Regions from separate parts of the Psychrobacillus sp. 05T411 genome, predicted to be linked through region 1. Evidence: riboswitches for the same ligand, from Rfam matches in the RefSeq annotation. Region 1 holds a riboswitch; each other region holds the start of a gene.
What was found. Region 1 has a riboswitch for S-adenosylmethionine ahead of metA (homoserine O-acetyltransferase MetA). Riboswitches for the same ligand answer to the same signal wherever they lie in the genome.
Positions count from the first base shown of each region.

Region 2: another riboswitch for S-adenosylmethionine. It lies ahead of AC1DFT_RS09485 (O-acetylhomoserine aminocarboxypropyltransferase/cysteine synthase family protein); the one in region 1 lies ahead of metA (homoserine O-acetyltransferase MetA).
Region 3: another riboswitch for S-adenosylmethionine. It lies ahead of AC1DFT_RS01660 (methionine ABC transporter ATP-binding protein); the one in region 1 lies ahead of metA (homoserine O-acetyltransferase MetA).

Region 1 covers NZ_JBFTLO010000001.1:24,899-31,886, forward strand. Annotated here, with positions in the region: gene AC1DFT_RS00115 (AI-2E family transporter) at 1-354, shown strand, start outside; gene AC1DFT_RS00120 (sporulation protein) at 360-755, shown strand; gene AC1DFT_RS00125 (hypothetical protein) at 1,298-1,525, shown strand; gene AC1DFT_RS00130 (RAxF-45 family protein) at 1,593-1,724, shown strand; gene abc-f (ribosomal protection-like ABC-F family protein) at 1,843-3,711, shown strand; gene AC1DFT_RS00140 (5' nucleotidase, NT5C type) at 3,708-4,229, shown strand; SAM riboswitch class I at 4,465-4,573, shown strand; gene metA (homoserine O-acetyltransferase MetA) at 4,877-5,785, shown strand; gene AC1DFT_RS00150 (aldo/keto reductase) at 5,829-6,761, opposite strand; gene AC1DFT_RS00155 (histidine phosphatase family protein) at 6,926-6,988, shown strand, end outside.
Region 2 covers NZ_JBFTLO010000009.1:42,399-49,386, reverse strand. Annotated here, with positions in the region: gene AC1DFT_RS09515 (IclR family transcriptional regulator) at 1-403, opposite strand, end outside; gene AC1DFT_RS09510 (DinB family protein) at 486-992, shown strand; gene AC1DFT_RS09505 (PaaI family thioesterase) at 1,114-1,506, shown strand; gene AC1DFT_RS09500 (zinc-dependent alcohol dehydrogenase family protein) at 1,765-2,763, opposite strand; gene AC1DFT_RS09495 (YdcF family protein) at 2,979-3,542, opposite strand; gene AC1DFT_RS09490 (glycerol-3-phosphate acyltransferase) at 3,572-4,213, opposite strand; SAM riboswitch class I at 4,355-4,471, shown strand; gene AC1DFT_RS09485 (O-acetylhomoserine aminocarboxypropyltransferase/cysteine synthase family protein) at 4,590-5,882, shown strand; gene AC1DFT_RS09480 (homoserine dehydrogenase) at 5,984-6,970, shown strand.
Region 3 covers NZ_JBFTLO010000002.1:20,568-27,555, forward strand. Annotated here, with positions in the region: gene sufC (Fe-S cluster assembly ATPase SufC) at 1-743, opposite strand, end outside; gene AC1DFT_RS01645 (YuzK family famiily protein) at 1,031-1,186, opposite strand; gene AC1DFT_RS01650 (MetQ/NlpA family ABC transporter substrate-binding protein) at 2,189-2,995, opposite strand; gene AC1DFT_RS01655 (methionine ABC transporter permease) at 3,058-3,726, opposite strand; gene AC1DFT_RS01660 (methionine ABC transporter ATP-binding protein) at 3,719-4,744, opposite strand; SAM riboswitch class I at 4,837-4,941, opposite strand; gene AC1DFT_RS01665 (thioredoxin family protein) at 4,982-5,302, opposite strand; gene AC1DFT_RS01670 (toprim domain-containing protein) at 5,314-5,664, opposite strand; gene gcvH (glycine cleavage system protein GcvH) at 5,740-6,120, opposite strand; gene AC1DFT_RS01680 (arsenate reductase family protein) at 6,195-6,557, opposite strand; gene AC1DFT_RS01685 (acyl-CoA dehydrogenase family protein) at 6,640-6,988, opposite strand, start outside.

The sequences.
Region 1 (6,988 bases):
TATTTAGGTCCTGTAATAGCGATTACTCCAGCTGCAATTATAGCGCTTGTTTCTTCGCCATTCATGTTAGTGAAACTTGCGATTGTATGGACAATAGTTCAATTTGTGGAAGGAAAGTTCATTTCTCCACAAATTATGGGTAAATCCCTTCATGTGCATCCAATTACGATTATTTTCGTACTAATTACTTCTGGGGCTTTATTTGGAGTACCTGGTGTTATTCTTGGGATTCCAGGGTATGCAATATTGAAAGTGATTGTTGCTCATTTTTATACTTTATATAAAAGACGTTACAATAAATATGAACCTAATTTAGAAAACCAATATGAGCATATAAATAACAAGGTGGATTGAGAGTAATGGCAAAGAAGTTTGAATCTTCTATAGAAGTACAATCGATTAAAATTGATACAGTGGTTGACCATCCTTATATTGAACATGGTATTAATCTATCTGGTACCATTTATATAGATGGTGTGCATGACGATGTTTCTGTTGAGAATATTAAACTAGAGGTTTTTAAAGTAAGAAACGAACTTGTTTCCGAAATTATCTCCAAACATTCAATTGAATTAGTTGGATCCGTCGCTTCCAAGGATATGCAAATGATTCCTTTTGAAATTATGCCAGATGAGAGATGGTTACCAGATGAAGCAGAGGACGTTTCCAAATTAATTTTACGAACGACTGTTTTATTTGAAAATGGCAAGGAATTCAGTGATGAAGATGAAATTTACTTCGATATAGAAGAATAAGAAGATGTGTAAACTCCAGTGACCATACTGGGGTTTTTCTTTTTGTGGGAATTATTCAATTTGTATTGAATATACAACTTTTTACAAACATCATCAGGTAGGTGATTTTTTTATTAAACGCAATATAGTGATAAAGCGTAGCCAGGTGAACGCTTGCGGCAGTCATGAGCCAGGCGCGCTACGGCACAAGTATAGATTCTATTTATCTAGAGAAGATTGTCCAATAAACATGCAAAAAATCTCATCGTTTATAAAAAATCCGTCACATTCCGAGTCGTCTCAATCCAAGTAAAGATCTATTTTAAGAAATGGTTGCTTTCACCGACAATTTGGTTGCCCTCGTACGGATCTAGTTGCTTTCAGAATAGAACTGGTTGCTTTCTATGTCCGATTAGTTGCCCTTATTCATTTATTGGATTTACTGCATTTGCTTAAGACGCACTATCTCTATACTAAGAATGATCGACTTACAATGGTAGTTTTTCTTTTCGTATAAAGCTGCAAAATTGGCACAATCTAATGAAAAAATAGGAGGTAAATAAATGAACAAAAGAATTTGCCTAATGTTACTCGTTTCATTGCTTATGCTAGCAGCGTGTGGTTCTAATCGAGATTCAAATGAACCTGCGAATCCCGAAACGCAAATGGATAGCCGTGACAAAGATATTCCAAACACCGGAAACGAAGAAGTCAATCAAGAAAATGATCTTGGTGTACCCGATACTGGAGACGATATGAATGATCCAACTTTTGAAAAACCAGCTGAATAATCCATTGAATTATTAGAAAAATCATGATACTATTAATTTAACTATACTGAACGGAGGTGAAGGAAGAATGAAAAACGCTGTGAATGCACATAGATTTATATTGGAATTTTTATCCACATCTTGTGCCATTACTCATGAAATTGCTGACAACGGGACCAGTCTGTCCATTTTTAGCAAATTAAATGAATTTCACAGCTGATAAAGTCATTCTTTCTGAACCATACACACATGGAAAAGACTGCTTTTCAGGCAGTCTTTTTTTGTGCAGAAAAATGCTTCCAGCTGAATTAAATCTAATTGAAAAGGAAGCGAACAATATGATATGTACAATACAAGAAATTAGTAAAATGCTCGGAGGAAATACCATTTTCGATAATCTATCACTTTCTATTAAAACAGGGGATCGACTTGGAATCGTTGGGCGAAACGGTGCTGGAAAAACGACCTTATTTAAGTTAGTTGCCGGTATAGAAGCGACGGATAAAGGAAGTATCCATTATAAAAAAGGAACGAAGATAGGCTACTTGGCACAGATACCTATTTTTTCTGAAGCAATCACAGGTTATGATGTGTTAAAAAGTGCTTTTCAAACATTAAACGAATTGCAAACGAAAATGAAAGCACTAGAGAAGGAGTTGTCTACCTCCAATCCAAAAGATATGGAAAAGCTACTGCAAACATATGGAAATGTTCAAGAAGAATTTTCGAACCTCGGTGGCTATATAATGGAATCCGAACTAGATAAAGTGATTCAAGGGCTTCAGTTATCCAATTTTGTTTCACAATCTTTTTTAAGTTTGAGTGGTGGAGAACAGACAAAGATCATGTTGGGCAAACTTTTACTGACAAAGCCTGATTTACTGTTGCTCGATGAGCCGACGAATCATTTGGATTTATTTGCAGTGGAATGGCTGGAGGAATATGTAGTTAATTATACTGGCACAGTTGTCATTATTTCGCATGATCGGTACTTTTTAGACCAAGTTGTAACAAAAGTGGCGGATTTAGAGGAAGGTGAACTAACGGTCTATCATGGGAATTACTCTGCTTTTAGTATTGAAAAAGAAGAACGACTCACACGTGAGTTTCAAGCATACGAAGAACAACAAAAAAAGATTAAAAAAATGAGAGAGGCGATTAAACGTTTAAGGCAATGGGCAAATGAAGCCATTCCTCCAAATCCTGGTTTACACCGTCAAGCGAGAAATATGGAAAGGGCTTTAGAACGGATGGAAAAGGTAAGAAAGCCGCTAACTGACCCGAAAAAGATGGATTTGACTTTTGAAACCGCGGAGAGAAGCGGAAAAGAAGTGATCATAATGGAGGACGTGTGCAAATCATTCGATGAAAAAGTGTTACTTCATCATGCTAACTTACATGTGTACTGGAAAGATCGTGTAGCGATTGTCGGACGTAATGGCACTGGAAAATCTACTATATTAAATTTACTTCGTGGAGAAGTTCCAGTAGATAAAGGGAGTGCACGGCTAGGTAGTAATGTACGTGTAGGCTTTCTTTCGCAGCATTACCAAATCTCGGATCCAAAAGCTCGTCTCATCGATGTGTTTCGTAGTGAAGTGAATGTCTTCGAGGGGGATGCGCGTCACATATTAGCAAAGTTTATGTTTTACGGACCTGATGTGTTTAAACGAGTAGGTGATCTAAGTGGAGGAGAACGCATGCGTCTTCGCCTTGCGCAACTCATGCATCAGGATATAAATTTATTGATGCTAGATGAACCAACAAATCATCTAGATATCGATTCAAGAGAAGTATTAGAAGATGCTCTAGAAGACTTTCAAGGGACGATTCTTGCTGTTTCGCATGATCGATACTTTTTAAATAAGCTTTTTCCAAGGACTTCTTGGTTAGATCAAGGACAACTAACTACCTTTGAAGGTCCATATGAGTGGGCACGTGGAAAATGGGAGGAGTTACAGACTAAACAATCCCCACTCACACTCGTGGAAACAAAAGAATCAGTTAAATCAAATCAAACTAAGATAAAACAAAAACAACCAATTGAAGAGGAAATTGCTGCATTAGAATTAGAAATCAAAACATTAGGAAGTCAAATAGAGTTGGAAAATGATTGGGAGACTTATGAGCGATTGATGGAAACTAAAAAACTACAAGAGCAGCAATTAGAGAAATTATTGGAGAAATGGATGGAGAATGAAAATTGAAACGCATTGCAATAGATATGGATGAAGTTATTTCGGCTTTCAGTATGAAATGTTTGCAGCTTTTTAATGCAGAATACAATTCAAACTATAATGTAATTCATCTTCAGGGAAAGCTATTAGCGGAGCTAGATCAACGTTTTAAGGAGAAAGTGAATGATTATTTAGCAGAGGAAACTTTTTTTCTCGATTTAGAGGTGATTGAAGGAAGTCAAGATGCATTGCGAGGATTAAATGAGCAATATGAGATTTTCATTGTTACCGCGGCGATGGACTTTCCTGCTTCATTGGCACCAAAATATCAATGGTTGAAAAAGCATTTTCCTTTCTTGAATGAAAAGCATTTCGTTTTTTGTGGAGATAAAAGTATCATTCGGGCAGATTATTTAATAGATGATACGCCAAGTAATTTAGATGCATTTTGCGGGGAGGGGATTTTATTTTCCGCTCCTCATAATAGGAACGAAAACAGATACACACGTTTGAATAATTGGAAAGAAGTCGAATATTATTTTTTGTAATATAAAGTATCCTATGTTAATTATCAGTAACATTAATAACTCGTACAAAAAGCGATAAAACTTCGCCTGAATAAGCTTATCCTTGAAATGAAAGAAAAGAAAAAATTATGAATAAAGACCTTTCTATTAGAATATCCATTAAGAAAGAAATTTTTACTAATAATTTTAACTAGTTGCACAAATATTTTGCTCGTGGTAGTATTTACTAGATTACATAAATACACCAATTAAATACTTCTTATCAAGAGAAGCAGAGGGACATGGCCCTGTGAAGCTTCAGCAACCTCTGACATTGTCAGAAAGGTGCTAACTCCTACAAGATTTTTGGTCTTGAGAGATAAGAACTGAGAGCTATCCTTACACCCTCTTTTCTTATCCATGAGAAAAGAGGGTTTTTATCTTCATTCAGCGAAAATACTCTCATCTCTATAGAAGGTGAGATGAATGCGGTTTTGTTTACTGTTCAGCTTGTGTTCAAACGCCCGCTGGACGAAGATAAAGCCTCCGGAGGATGTCACAGATTTTGAAAGGAGTTAAAGAAGGCAGTCTAAGTTCGCGACATCCTGTAGGCCTCAAGCTCGATTCAAAATCTGGACGTAATTACGCCGAGGTGTAATTGATGTTACATAGAAAGGAAGAGGAAGAAAATGCCGATTAATGTACCAAAACAGTTGCCAGCGACGGCCTTATTAAAAAAAGAAAAGATATTCGTGATGGATGAGGAACGTGCTACTGGGCAGGATATACGTCCTATGAATATCATTATTTTAAACTTAATGCCTGAGAAAGAAAAAACAGAGCTGCAACTTTTAAGATTATTAGGGAATACACCACTTCAAGTGAATGTTACTTTTATGAACATGGCTTCCCATGAATCTAAAAATGTAAGTAAAACGCATTTAGATACGTTTTACACAACGTTCGAAGAGATCAAACATCGTAAATACGATGGGCTGATAATTACTGGAGCCCCAATTGAGCATCTACCGTTTGAGGATGTGAATTATTGGGATGAAATGAAGGAAATTATGGAGTGGACTAAAACGAATGTCACATCTGTTTTCCATATTTGTTGGGGGGCACAAGCTGCTTTGTATCATCATTATGGAATCGATAAATACGAACTACCAAAGAAATGCTTTGGTGTATTTAATCATCGTTTATCTGATTTAACGGTTAATCTTGTACGCGGATTTAACGATGTTTTCAACGCTCCTGTGTCTCGTTATACATCGATCCCTTATGAAAAAATTAAAAACGATCCAAGATTAAATATACTTTCTCTATCAGACGATGCTGGCGTTTTTTTGATCATTTCCAAAGATGAAAAACATATTATGGTTACTGGTCACCTAGAATATGACGCAACAACTTTAGCTGATGAATATAACCGTGATCTGGATAAAGGAATTGATATCGATGTACCAAAAAATTATTTCCCGAATGATGACCCATCTAAAGAACCATTAAATACATGGCGTTCCCATACGCATTTATTATTTTCCAACTGGTTGAACTATTACGTATACCAAGAAACACCTTACGAGTGGGAATAAACGATAGAAAAGCACAGAGCATTCGTTTGCTCTGTGCTAGTTTTTATTTAAAAATCCGATCAATTTCTGCAATTTCATCAGTTGAAAGTTGCACATCTAAGGTTTTCAAATTAGCTAAAACTTGCTCCGGTATTTTTGCTCCAGGAATGATTACGTCGATTGCTTCCTGTGCTAAATACCATGCAAGTACAATATTTGCAATTCCAACATTTCTATCGCCTGCTATTTGTCGTAGTTGCTCCACTTTTTCCAGGTTTTGTACAAATGGTTGCCCTTGGAATAATGGATTTTTGGAACGACCATCTTCAAATGTACTATTCTTATCGAATTTTCCCGTTAATAAGCCAGATGCAAGTGGATAATAAGGAATAAAGGAAATTTTCTTTTCCAGCGTATATGGTAAAAATTCATTTTCTGCATCGCGTTTTAATAAATTGTAACCAGATTGAAGGACATCAATATATCCATCTTGGTTGCCCTCCTTTAATTGATCAAGGGAAAAGTTCGATACACCAATGGCACGTATTTTTCCTTCTTCTTTTAAACGTTGAAGTGTGCCAATTGCTTCTGCTTTCGGTGTATTTTCATCTGGATAATGTATATAAAATAGATCAATATAGTCAGTTTGTAGACTGCGCAAACTATTTTCCACCGTTTCTCTTAAAAACTTAGGAGAGTTGTCTATAAAAACTTGTCCATCTTCTAATTTGTGTGCCCCTTTTGAAGCTAATATAATTTCGTGTCGGCTCTGACTTTCTTTTAAGACTTCTCCAATTAACTCTTCCGATCTCCCTTTACCGTAGATGAAAGCTGTATCCAAAAAGTCAATTCCATTATTAATTGCTGTACGAACGATTTCTTTTCCAGTTTCATCGTTTAGATTAGGAAATAGATTATGTCCTCCTACTGCATTTGTACCTAATCCAACTGGATTTACAAATAATCCTGTTTTACCGATCTCGACTTTGACTACCATACTAGTAAAACAACTCCTTTTTCTGATAACTTTCATGATAATCATACCAATTTAAAATATTCGCTTAAAGCAATAAGATTTACTTTAAGAGATTAAAGGAATTTTTCTTCTCTATGACGAATAATATGCTTTATGAAGAAAGAAAACTAAGGAGCTTAAAGATATTGAATACAAATTTATTTTTCGTCCGCCACGCACATTCTACCTATTCATCAGATGAGTTTAAC
Region 2 (6,988 bases), on a different contig from region 1:
ATTTTGTGCCTATCTGGGCACCAATATTTAACCCGTAATTGGTATTCCAAATATTCGTAATAACGGGTCCGTCATTAATCCAAGTTGCTAATAGAGTGGTCATACTCGTCAGTTTACTAATTTCTTTAAAATATGGAGTTAATCTTCCTATAAAATCAGCATTTTGCGATGCTGCTGTTCCGTATTCTAAAAATTTATAGCCTAATGAAAAATATCCCCGTTTCTGATCACGATATAATAAGTCCATTTGCGTTAATGTATTTAAATATTTGTATAAATTACTTTTGGAAATACCCGTAATTTCTTGGATATCTGAAAATTTTAAAGGAATATCACTTTGGGCCACGGCGTCGATAATTTGAATTCCTAAAGTTAAAGAGCCTATGGTTGTATTGCTAGACATTACACTCATTCCCTTCTTCTTTTGCTTATTTGTAATGCATCACAAATAACGGTTTAAAACCGACACTAAGGAGTATTTTACTATGACATTAGAAATTTTGAAAGAAAGTTCAACAATTATCCAATCAATTATTGAACAAATGGTTCGTCTAATAGAAACAACAGACGCACCTCTATTATATAAAAAGCCATCAGCTGAAAAATGGTCTCTTATGCAAATTGCTTGTCATGTCAACGAAGCAGTAGAATTCTGGGTAGCCGATTTAGAAGCATTATTAATCGTTCCAGGAGCAAAATGGGGGCGGAACCACGAGCATGTCCGACGCTTGGCTGCTGTGGAAGAAAATTATGTTACTTCTGTTTCGAAAGAACAAGCAATTACACGCCTTGAATCGCTAATTTCTCTTACAGAGCAAGCTTTAGGTAAAGTTCGAGCGGAAGATTTAAGTAACACTGCACCAAGCTATAACCCAAATTTTGATGGTAAACCGCTGTCTTTCTTAATCGATCATTTAATAATAAAACATATAGAGAGTCACCTAGGTCAAATGGAACGTCATTTAGAAAAAGTACAATATCAAAATAGTTAATAGCATGGTAGAAAGCACAAGAGACGCATAGGCGCGCTTTTGTGCTTTTATAGCGAATATGGCAATAAAATCGACCAAACAATGATAAAATGGCAGTATTAGCACTTAGGAGGTTTGTACGATGGACTTTTCTTCTTTGAAATATGAGTTTGAACAATCTAACTTTTTTAAGTATATAGGATTTGAATGTGTAAGCGTGGAATATGGGAAAGTAATCATTCAAATTCAAAAAAGACCCGATATTTCTAATTTGAAGGACATGTTGCACGGGGGAGTGATAATGTCTGGTCTTGATATAGTAATGGGCATAACATCTAGAACATTAGGAGTTAAGGCGGCATCAACCATTCAAATGGAAGTAAAGTTTGTAAATAGTGTCTTCGAAGGAACAACTGAAATAATTGGTGAGCTTATACATCGCTCGGACCATACAGCAATTTTAAATGGCAAAGTAATCGACGAACAAGGCAATTTAATAGCATATAGTACAGCTACATTCAGACTATATTCTTAAACGAAAGTAACACTGAAATAATCAGAGTTATTTTCAAAATGGTATGTAAACAAACAAAGAATGACAAGAAGAGTGGAACGAATATGGAAAAGACGCATTTGCAATTGAGCAAGTAGAAGTATTGAAAATTCCAGCCGTATGGAGAGAAGGGGTACCATACGAAGAAAGCTTCCGAATAACGGAAGCTTTTTGAATGAGAGCGTCTCTTTGAATAATTCTAGAACTTACTAGATTTATCAATAGCATTTCAAAATAATATTACCAATCATTTTTCAAAACAATTTTTCCTATTGCTTTACCTGATTCCATATATTCATGAGCTTTGGAGACTTCATCAAACGTGAAAATTTTGGAATCTAAAAGTGGACGCAGCTTCCCTTCCTCCACAACCTTTGCAACCTTTTTCAAAACTTCACCATTATGTTTATGCATATCTTTGTTTAATATTTTCAATAACATAAAAGTAACATGCAAAGAAAGTCCCTTCGAATGCATGGGAGAGAGGTCATGAGTTGAACGAGCGGCAATGGCTGTTACCGTTCCATGTGGTGCTGCCGCCTCAAAAGAGCGATCAAGGTTTTCACCCCCTACAGTGTCAAAGATGAGGTCAAATCCTTTCCCATTTGTATATTTTTGTACATAGTCTTTAACGCTTTCTTCTCGATAATTTATCGTTACATCAGCGCCAAGTTGAGTGCCAATCTCCAACTTCTCTTTCGATGAGGCAGTTGTATAGACAGTAGCTCCTGCCCATTTGGCTAGCTGAATGGCGATATGTCCGACCCCACCGGTAGCTCCGTGAATTAAGATATCTTGTCCCGGTATAAGCTTTGCTCGATTAAATAATGCTTCCCAAGCGGTAATGGAAACCAAAGGCAAAGCGGCAGCTTCTTCCATCGTCAAATTTTTCGGCTTATGGGCAAGTAAGTCAACATCTGCCAGCATAAACTCTGCAAGAGCACCGCCAGATGTCCCTTTAAATCCACCGGCACATCCAAACACTTCATCCCCAATTTTAAAGTCGGTGACTCCTTCACCGACTGCACATACCAAACCTGCCACGTCTCCGTGTAATACTGCTGGAAACTCCGGCGCAACGGCTGGAACTGCACCAGCTCGGACTTTCGTATCAATAGGATTTACACTTGTAGCCTTTACTTGAATAAGTACATGTCCAGTTTTTACTTGAGGTTTTGAAATCTCTTTAAACTGAAATACAGATGGATCACCAAAAGATTCAATAATTTGCGATTTCATGCTAGTCACTCCTTGTTATTTGTTTTACCTGATAATGGGGAAGGTCAACGCTTGATTCCGAAGAGTCGGAAAAGAAAAAACCTTTAGTCTTCTTTTTACAGAATCAATGATACTTTATATAGTATAAAATTAATAGTAGGCACATTTTCAGCATTTACCCGAAATTAGATTAATAGATTCGAACGCGACAAAAAACTCCGAACATAAGCCCGGAGTCATTTCCCAACAATATAAGTTTTCAAAAGAGCAGCCCGTTCACGCAATCGCACTTTTGCTTCTACCACTTTCGGTGTTTCCGCAGCCACAACATCCGTATCCCAACCGAGCTTACTAGCAAGCATTTTCGCACGATGCAAATGGTAATCACTCGTAATAATCGTCACAGAATCCAAATCGTCTGGCAGCAGCTCTTGTGAAAACAATAAGTTTTCATAAGTAGAGGTTGACTGGTTTTCCACAATGATTCTATTTTCTGCTACTCCATTTTCTAAAAGAAAATTTTTCATGACTACAGCTTCCTCGATATCTTCATCGGGTCCTTGTCCACCAGATACAACTAACTTCACATGGGGATTCTCTACAGCATACGCTGCTGCCGCCTCCAAACGATAGCGTAGAGCTAGTGAAGGGACATTCCCTTTTTTCACTTTTGCGCCGAGCACGATTGCGTATTCATTGGAACCATCTGCTTTCGGCTCCAGCCCGTCATCTAGCCATTTACTTGTGACCATCCACATACCAAATCCGCCTGAAACAACTACTAGTAAAGGAATAAGCACGATCCACCTCATTTTTTTCTTCATTTCATTCACACGGACGGTTTCTTTTTCTTCAAGAAGGCGGATATTCTTGGTTCTTCTTTACGGGCTAGACGACGAAAATTTTCGATATGTAAAACAACTGCCATGGCAAATAAAAACCCCGCGACAGCAACAGGCGCGGCCCCTTCAGCAAACCAAATGGAAGCCACTATAAATACTGCATAAAATACAAACACACCGATCAATAAAAAATCCGTTAATAAAGTCATACCGATTAATAATAAAAATCCAATAAGTCCAATTGGCCAATAAATAGCAAATAAAATACCAATAATCGAAGCGGTCCCTTTTCCGCCTTTAAATCCAGTGTAAATCGGGAAATTATGCCCTAAAATAACAGCAGCCCCAGCTAAATAGAGCAATAAATCTTGTTCCACGGAAGTCCAAGAGCTATATTGTTGCACAAAGAAGCGAACAGCTATAATAACAAATACACCTTTTAAAATATCAATTACAGCTACCAAAATTCCATACTTCATTCCAAGAACGATTGCTGCATTCGAAGCTCCGGAATTTTTAAGCCCTTCTTTTTTAATATTGACGCCACTTAAGGCCTGCGCAACTTTCGAGCCGTGGATTGCACCGACGAGGTAGCTAATTACTAATATAGTCGAAATCCAAACTGCCATCATATCACCTCTCTATCTAATAACTACTATACATTAAACGTTCCAATAACAAAGAAGTTTCAGAATTTTTCATAAAAACACTTGACGAATAGATTGATAGAATCTTATACTTTGTATCAAGATGGAAAACTAAATCTAATACTCTTATCAAGAGTGGCGGAGGGACTAGGCCCTGCGATGCCCGGCAACCACCGAGTTCTAAACTCGGAAAGGTGCTAATTCCTACAAATTCGTTTACCCGAATTTGGAAGATAAGAGGAGGAACATGCGAAACTGCACCCCTCTTCTTAATCGAAGAGGGGTTTTTGTTTGTCCTAAAGATCCTCTCCTGTCTCCCGATGTGCCCATCTAAACTATTTTCTAGGAGGAATTCAAAATGACAAATCTTCAAAAAGAAACAATTCTTTTGCACGGTGGTCAACAACCAGATCCAGTAACAGGTTCACGAGCAGTGCCTATTCACAAAACGACTTCTTACGTATTTCGCGATACAGAGCATGCGCAAAATCTTTTTGCATTGAAAGAAACAGGTAATATTTATTCTCGTATTATGAATCCGACGGTTGATGTTTTCGAGCAACGAGTGGCGCTTCTTGAAGGTGGAACGGCAGCGGTAGCATTATCTTCTGGTATGGCGGCAATTGCCTTCTCGATTTTGAATATTGCGGGAGCGGGAGACGAAATAATTGCAGCAGAAAATTTATACGGCGGTACATTTAATTTATTCGCACATACGCTACCTCGTTACGGCATTACGGTAAAATTCGTTGACGCTACTAATCCGGAAAACTTCCGTGCTGCAGTGACAGACAAAACAAAAGGATTTTTCGCAGAAACGATCGGTAACCCAAGTTTAAATATATTAGATATAGAAAAAGTGGCAGCCATCGCAAATGACGTAGGTGTACCGCTATTAATAGATAACACATTCGCTACTCCGTATGGAACCAACCCGATTAAGCACGGAGCTCATATTGTTATCCATTCCGCAACCAAATGGATTGGCGGACATGGAACAACGATCGGAGGAATCGTGGTAGATGGAGGAAACTTCGACTGGAACTCGGATAAATTCCCAGGTTTTACAGAGCCAGATGTAACTTACCATGGTTTACGATATGGAATTGATGTACCAAGTGTCGCATTTGCCATTAAATTACGGGTACAACTTTTACGTGATTTTGGACCTTCCTTAAGTCCAGAAGCCGCATTTTCGTTTTTACAAGGATTAGAAACACTACATCTTCGGGTTCCAAAGCACAATGAAAACGCACAAAAAATTGCAGAATTCTTAGTAAACCACGAAGGCGTTGAATGGGTGAACTACTTAGGATTGGAAGACCATCCGTCTCATGAACTGGCGAAAAAGTATTTGCAAAATGGATTTGGTTCCATCTTAAACTTTGGCGTAAAAGGTGGAAAAGAAGCTGGTAGCCACATTATTGATAATATTGAAATTTGGTCACATGTAGCAAACGTAGGGGATGCTAAGTCACTAATCATTCACCCAGCGTCTACAACTCATCAACAGTTAACACCAGAAGATCTAGTGAAAACTGGTGTTACAGAGGACTTAATCCGCTTGTCTGTTGGGCTAGAAGCAGTAGAAGATTTACAAAATGCTCTTGATAAAGTACTTGTGGAAAAAACAAATGTCCTCTCTAGATAGAATTTTGTTGTTAATTGGGCGCAAATAGTCTACAATATATAAAATAGTCAATCTTAAATATAAAAACGCTCAATTGTGCAGATTTAGTTGGAGGAGAAAGTATGGCGAAAATAAAAGCAGCAATCTTAGGTTTCGGAACAGTCGGCCAAGGGATTTATCATATTGTCAACGAAAAAAGAGAAGACTTGAAGAAGTCGTTAGGGTTGGACATTGAAATTAGCGCTATTCTTGTCAATAACCTATCAAAAGAAAGAATAGAAACGCCTGGTGTACTAGTGACAGATGACTTTGAGGACATTATGAATGTTCAAGGACTTCAAGTAGTCTTTGAAGCAATTGTCAATGAAGAACCGGCCTATAGCTATTTATGTCGAGCAATCGATAAAGGATGTCATGTCATTACGGCAAATAAAGTGATGTTCTCTAAATATAGTATCCCCCTACAAGAGCGCGCAAAATCACGCGGCGTATTTGTCGGGTATGAAGCAACTACAGCTGGTGGAGTTCCTGTTATTAAAACATTGAAAAATTTACTTCAAGTCAATTCCGTGAAGAAAATTCAAGGGATTTTAAATGGAACTTCCAATTATATTTTAACGCAAATGCGTGTAGATGAGTGCCAGTTTGAAGATGCTTTAAAAGAAGCACAGCTTCTAGGGTATGCGGAAGCAGATCCATATAATGATGTCTCTGGTCAAGACGCATTCCGTAAATTAATGATTTTAAGTGCGCTCGCTTTTGGTAAACAGCCAAATTGGAACGACGTAAAAGTAGTAGGAATCGATGAAATATCACTAGAGGATGTTAGAAAAGCAAAACAAGAAGGGCTTCGTTACCGTCACGTTGCAGAAATCGAGCAAGATGAAAACGGAGAACTATTTGCATCAGTTGGACCACAACTTGTTGGCCCAGATCATCCTTTATATGCGATAGAAGGCGTAAATAACGCTGTTTCACTAGATACAAACTACATCGGCACATTGACATTAGTAGGACCGGGAGCAGGAATGTATCCAACTGCAAGTGTCATGGTAGAAGACTATGCAGAAATTATTGGAAAACGTGCTGGATTTTTTATTACGATCTAATACAAAAAAAGACTTCGA
Region 3 (6,988 bases), on a different contig from region 1:
AACTCTTCTTTAATCCAATCATAGCCTTGAGCTTCTAATTTTTGTGCAAGCTCAGGACCACCAGATTTTACTACGCGACCTTGCATCATTACGTGTACGTAGTCTGGAGTAATATAGTTAAGCAGACGTTGGTAGTGAGTGATTACAAGACTTCCGAAACCTTCTCCACGCATTTCATTGATTCCTTTAGAAACAACTTTAAGCGCATCGATATCAAGTCCAGAGTCAATCTCGTCCAGGATAGCGAATTTTGGTTGTAACATCATTAATTGAAGAATTTCATTACGTTTTTTCTCTCCGCCTGAGAATCCTTCATTTAAATAACGTTGTGCCATATCAACGTCCATTTCTAAAAATTCCATTTTGCTATCTAATTCACGGATGAATTTCATCAATGAAATTTCTTCACCTTCAGGGCGGCGGGAGTTAATTGCTGAACGTAAGAAATCTGCATTTGTTACTCCAGTAATTTCACTTGGGTATTGCATTGCTAAGAACAGACCCGCTTGTGCGCGCTCGTCCACTTCCATTGCCAATACATCTTCTCCGTCTAATTCAACTGAACCAGATGTTACTTCATATTTAGGGTGACCCATAATAGCAGATGCTAAAGTTGATTTCCCAGTACCATTTGGACCCATGACTGCGTGAATTTCATTTGTATTAATCGTTAAATTAACACCTTTAAGTATCTCTTTACCGTCGATTGCAACGTGTAAATCCTTAATCACTAAAGTTGACATTGAATAACCTCCATTAAGTAACTATGAATGTGTAACCATTCTAATTTATTATCATTCTAATCTTAACCCAAACTGATGTCTCTGGCAAATCTTTTGAAACAGTTTCAAATTTAATATATAAAACATACAAAGTTGTTGATATCTAGCCCATTTCTCTTAATCTTTTTGTTAAATTGGAATAAGTTGATATTTTCAATACGACTTTCCAATTGAGAATCGATTTCACTATGCAAATAGTGTTAATGAAAAAAATCCACGAAGCACATGTCTTCATGGATTTAATCATATTAGCCTTTAAAGGCTTGGGCATCAATTTTAGCAACAACTTGAACACTTTTCTCGTAATCTCGTTGTCTTCTTTTTTCGACTTTCATTCGCAAAGTTTGGCTGTTTCGTAATTCGTCGTATCCGAATCCGTGCACTCCTCTAAATGCGTGGTCCATCTGCTCCGTATAAGGTAAGCCTTCTGAACTGATAGTGAATCATCCCTTTCGATTTTTTACACCTACATTATGGTACATACCCATGTGCATGTATGTTAAACATTTATTTTTCTTTTGAAAACCTATCGATGGTCATAGAAATATAATTAACTATTGTAGTAATAGTAGTTTACGCATGGATAAGCCTACTTAATGAACGCATAAAAAAACATAAATGGTCTCTATATGTATCTTATTTTCGAAGTAACAGGAGAGATGAACAGTATAGGGATACGGCGACGTAATGAGTTGAATGAGGTGTCCGCTGGGATTTTCGCTGCAGGTCGGACGCTTTCCATGGGGTGAGTGATGAGCCTTCACCGCCGCTAGCGCGTACGATGTGAAGTCTCATCTTGCTCACTTGATCCCATTGGAGTCGCCGCCCTGCAGCGAAAATCCATGGGAATTGCTACCTAATTTAGTGTCGATACATATCAGAGATTAAATTAATCCATTCGACTACGTAATGTTTAGAAAATGCGGTTTCCAAATAAAGGGCACATCTTTTAGAATAAAGTTCTTTTCTATCACCCAGTTATTGGAATAAATCCTTATTATCTCAATCTAAGTCGACTTGCTATTTTAAAAAATGGTTGCTTTCCATGAAGAGTTGATTGTCCAAATCCATTTAATGGAAATATATATTTGGAAAACTGTATAGAATTTTGGTTTTTAGCGAGTCGGCACTAATAAGCGAGCATTTTCTGTTGATTTTCGATGTTGGCGGCGACTCCTGCCGGATGAGTGGGCAAATGAGACATCCCAACGTACGCCTAAGGGCGGCGGGGATGGCTCATCGCTCACCCGGCGGAAAGCGTCGACAGCAGCGAAAATCATAGTGGCCACCTTATAAGGTTCTTTACGTCGCAGTATCCCTATATAGTGACATACTATCCACTTTATATTTCCCTAAAGAATAAAAAAAGCAGGCACTTTATACGCGTGCCCGCTTGATCATTTCACTTATTCGTTTACTGGTACGATTGAGCCGCCCCACTCTTTTTGGATGAAGTCTTGGATTTCTTGTGAGTGTAATGCGTCTACTAATGCTTTGATGTTTTCATTATTTTCGTTACCAGCTTTTGTTGCAATAATATTTACGTATGGTGAATCGGAGTTTTCAATTGCGATAGAGTCTTCGATTGGATTTAACCCTGCATCAATTGCATAGTTTGAGTTAATAAGTAATGCATCACCTTCGTTATTTTCGTACAATTGAACCATTAAAGCAGATTCGTAGTTAGGATCAAATTGAAGATTTTTTGGATTGTCTACAATATCAGATATTTCAGCAGTTGTTTTATTTACTCCTTCTGCTAATGTGATTAATCCTGCATTTTCAAGCATCGCTAAAACACGACCATGGTCTGGAACTGAGTTACTCATTAAAATTGTAGCGCCTTCTGGAAGTTCTTCAATAGAACCATATTTTTTAGAATATAATCCGATAGGTTCGATATGAATTCCGCCAGCGTTTACAAAATCATAACCAAATGTAGCAATTTGATCCTCTAGGTACGGAACATGTTGAAAATAGTTTGCATCTAGCTCATCAGATTCTAAATCTTTATTTGGTAATACGTAGTCTTGATAAGATTCTATAACTAATTCAATTCCCTGTTCTTCCAAGATTGGTTTTACTTCTTCTAAAATCTCAGCATGTGGTGTGTTAGAAGCACCTACTACTAATTTGCTGCTATCGTCATCCCCACAAGCCGCAAGTGTTAATGCACTTACCGATAATAATGCTCCAGCTAAAAATTTCTTCATCTGTATTCTCTCCTTCTATTTTCCCCATTTTTATATGTGATCGGGTAAACCCGGAAACACCTTTATCGTTTGTCTATTTTCGTAGTAATCATATCGCCAATCCATTGAATAATAAATACAAGGATCAGTATTAAAATCGTGGACATTAATGTAACATCCGTTCTACTGCGTTGGAAACCATCTAGAAAAGCGAGTGTTCCTAGACCGCCAGCACCAATTATTCCCGCCATTGCCGTATATCCGACGAGTGAAATACAAGTGACTGTAATCCCAGAAACTAAAGCTGGCATCGATTCAGGAAGTAAAACCTTCCATATAATAGTAGAGGTTTTGGCACCCATTGATTTTGCCGCTTCTAAAACTCCTTTATCGATTTCTCGTAGACCGATTAACACCATACGTGCATAGAATGGAGCAGCTCCAATGACAAGAGCTGGAAAAGCAGCATTTGGACCACGCATTGTACCAACTAAAAATATCGTTATAGGAATTAATAATATGATTAAAATAATAAACGGAATAGACCTGAAAATATTAACAAAAGCACCTGTCAACCAGTTGGCTAGCTTATTTGCCCATGCTTGATGTGGACTTGTTAAAAATAATAAGAGCCCAAGTGCTAAACCAAAAATGGCAGTTAATATAGTGGAGACTGCTGTCATATATAATGTTTCTAGTGCTGCTTCCCACATTTTAGGCCAATCAACATTCGGAAAAAGCGTATTAATCATTGTTGATCACCTCTGTACTTACTTTCTGTTCATGTATAAATCGAATCGCTTCATCGACCGCTTTTGCATCTCCATCTATTTGGAGAATTAGCGTACCAAATGCACCACTTTTTGTATGTGAAATATTTCCTTGAACGATATTTACTTCTAGCTCAAATTGTTTGATGAGTCTTGAAAGAATTGGTTGCTCGGTCTGTTCTCCGACGAAAACGAGTTTGATTAACTTGCCATTGGGATATAGATCTACTAAATTTTGTATCGTCTGCTGCGCTTGTCCTACTTCTGATACTTGTGATAAGAATCGTTTTGTAATTGGTTGTTCTGGGTTTTGGAAAACTTCTAACACGTCGCCTTCTTCAACAACACGCCCGCCTTCCATTACTGCCACTCGATTGCAGATCTTTTGAATGACTTGCATTTCGTGTGTGATTAACACAATCGTTAAACCTAGTTTTTCATTAATGCTAACTAATAAATCTAAAATAGCATCCGTTGTTTCTGGATCGAGTGCAGATGTTGCTTCATCACAGAGTAACACTTCTGGACGATTTGCTAAGGCACGTGCAATGCCTACACGCTGTTTCTGCCCCCCTGATAGCTGAGAAGGATAATAATTCCCTCTTCCTTCAAGCCCAACAAGTTCTATCAATTCATTCACACGGGCCGTTCGCTGATCCTTTGGTACTCCAGCAATTTCAAGTGGGAAAGCAATATTTTCTGCAATTGTTCTGGACCATAACAAGTTAAAATGTTGGAAAATCATACTTACTTTATGTCGAACTTGACGAAGCTTATCCTCATTTATTGAAGTGATTTCTTTTTCATTTACTATTATTTGTCCAGCAGTTGGTTTCTCTAATCCATTGAGTAACCGGATTAATGTACTTTTTCCGGCACCACTATATCCAATAATGCCGAAAATTTCGCCTTGCTTTATGTCAAGATTTACATCATCCACAGCAATTATCGTACCTTGTTTCGTTTGGAACTTCTTCGAAACTTCTTTTAAACTAATCATGTAAATCTCACCTTTCCTTTAACAGTAAAAAATCCCTTCTGCAAAAGAGCAGAAGGGAAGTAAGTTTTCTATCTAAATAGAACTTATCCATTCTCTCATTTCCCAAAGCATTAGCTTTGTGTGATTTGGCACCATTTCATTTACATGACGGTTGCCGGGCTTCGTAGGGCACTTCCCTCCACCACTCTTAATAAGAGTAACACTATTTGATTTTATTGCTCAGTAAAACGTATATTATCATATAACCAATTCATCGTCAATACTTTTTATTGTTTCAACTAGAAAAGGAACGGATTGAAAAGCGTATATTTTTTTGTATACGTGTCCTTTTTTAGCAATCAACAGGCAAGGAACACTTTCAATTTCATAATCCATTGCTAGGCTTTCTAAATAATTTATATTTGCTTGACCTATTGGATTTGGTACTAATTCATTGATCACTTGCATCATCTTATTTGCTACCATGCAAGTACCGCACATCGGTGTATAAAGATAAAATAGCGAAAGCTGTCCGTCCTTTTTATGGTGCTCCCACTGTTCTCGCGTCCATTCATTCACAACACATCATCCTAAAGTAAAAATTCTTTTTTCACCTTAATATTAACACGTTTCAATATAGAAGCCAAAACTTTGAAAGGGGTGTTGGCCACTTCACAGTACATTGGATTTGTGTATAGATGTATTGCTTCTGGATATTCTTTTCGGACGATGGATCGAATTTGTTCGCCAGATTTATCCGCATCCAAAAATGCATAGATGGGAAAATCATCATATGGGCTTAAAATTTCTTCTAGTTTTACGTTCGAGATCGTACCATTCGTACAAATAATTTCTGGGGATTCATCAAGAAGTCGTAAAAGTTGGAGCTTATCCGACCTTCCTTCAACGAGAATTACTTTTTCACTAAAAACATTAGCCAATTAGCTTCTCTCCCTAATTATATCGTTAACATAGTATATGAAAAAAACGCCGACAATTAACCGGCGTTTTGATTATTATTCTGAAATTAATTCTTCGTATTTTTCCGCAGACAATAAACCATCAATTTCTGAAGCATCTGATGGTTCTACAACGATCATCCATGCATTTTCATACGGAGATTCGTTTACAAATTCAGGGCTATCTTCTAGTTCACTATTTACTTCTACAACTTTTCCACTTATTGGAGCATAAAGTTCTGAAACAGTTTTTACTGATTCTACACTACCGAATGGATCTCCCGCTTTAATATCGTCTCCCACTTGTGGAAGCTCAACAAACACGATATCTCCTAGCTCAGATTGTGCAAAATGCGTAATACCAATACGCGCATTTCCACCTTCTGTTTTTACCCATTCATGTTCTTCTGAATATTTCAATTCTTTTGGTGTGCTCATAATTATACCCCTCTCAAATAAGTTATATATTCACTTATAATATTCACATATTTTTATTGTAAAAACAAGCTACTTTAGTTGTTTGTCCAAATATGTTCAAACTCTTCTTCTTTGAAACCAAGAGTCAAATGCTTACCATCAAAGACAAGTGGTCTTTTTACAAGCATTCCATCCGATACTAGCGTTTCAATTTGTTCTTCTTCCGTCATATTTGGTAGTTTATCCTTTAATTGCAACTCTCTATATTTCGTGCCACTTGTATTAAAAAGTTTTTTTAATTCCAAGCCACTCGCAGAAAGCATCTCTTTTATAAGTTCCTTAGAAGGAGGTGTTTCCACAATATGATGTTGAACAAACTCTACATCATGGTTTTTTAACCATTTACTTGCTTTATTACATGTACTACATTTAGGATATCCAAAAAATTGAATTGTCATTACTTCTCACCTTTTTCTATTTATCATATCAAAAAATACAGGGAACCGCACTACGGTTCCCTGTATTTTTATAGTGAGCTAATTAGACAACATATTTCTCCGCGTCTATTAATTTAACAGAAGCTTCGCGTTTTTTTGTAATAACATTATATGGAGTATAACGTGTTAGTTTACGAAGCGCAGAAAGCATCATGCGTAATGTATCGCCTTCTACAGAAGCGATTAACGTTTCTTTCGCAGCTTTTTCAACCTCATCGAATGCTTCTTGGCAGAAAATTTGTGTATAAAGCAATTTTTGGTTTGCTTTTTCTGCTCCGTCACGGCCAATTGCTTTTTCTGTACGTAGAACAGCAGATTCCATTGCGAATAAGTTATTAGCGATATTTGCAATGTTTACTAAAACTTCTTGTTCTGCCTCTAACTTTGTACCG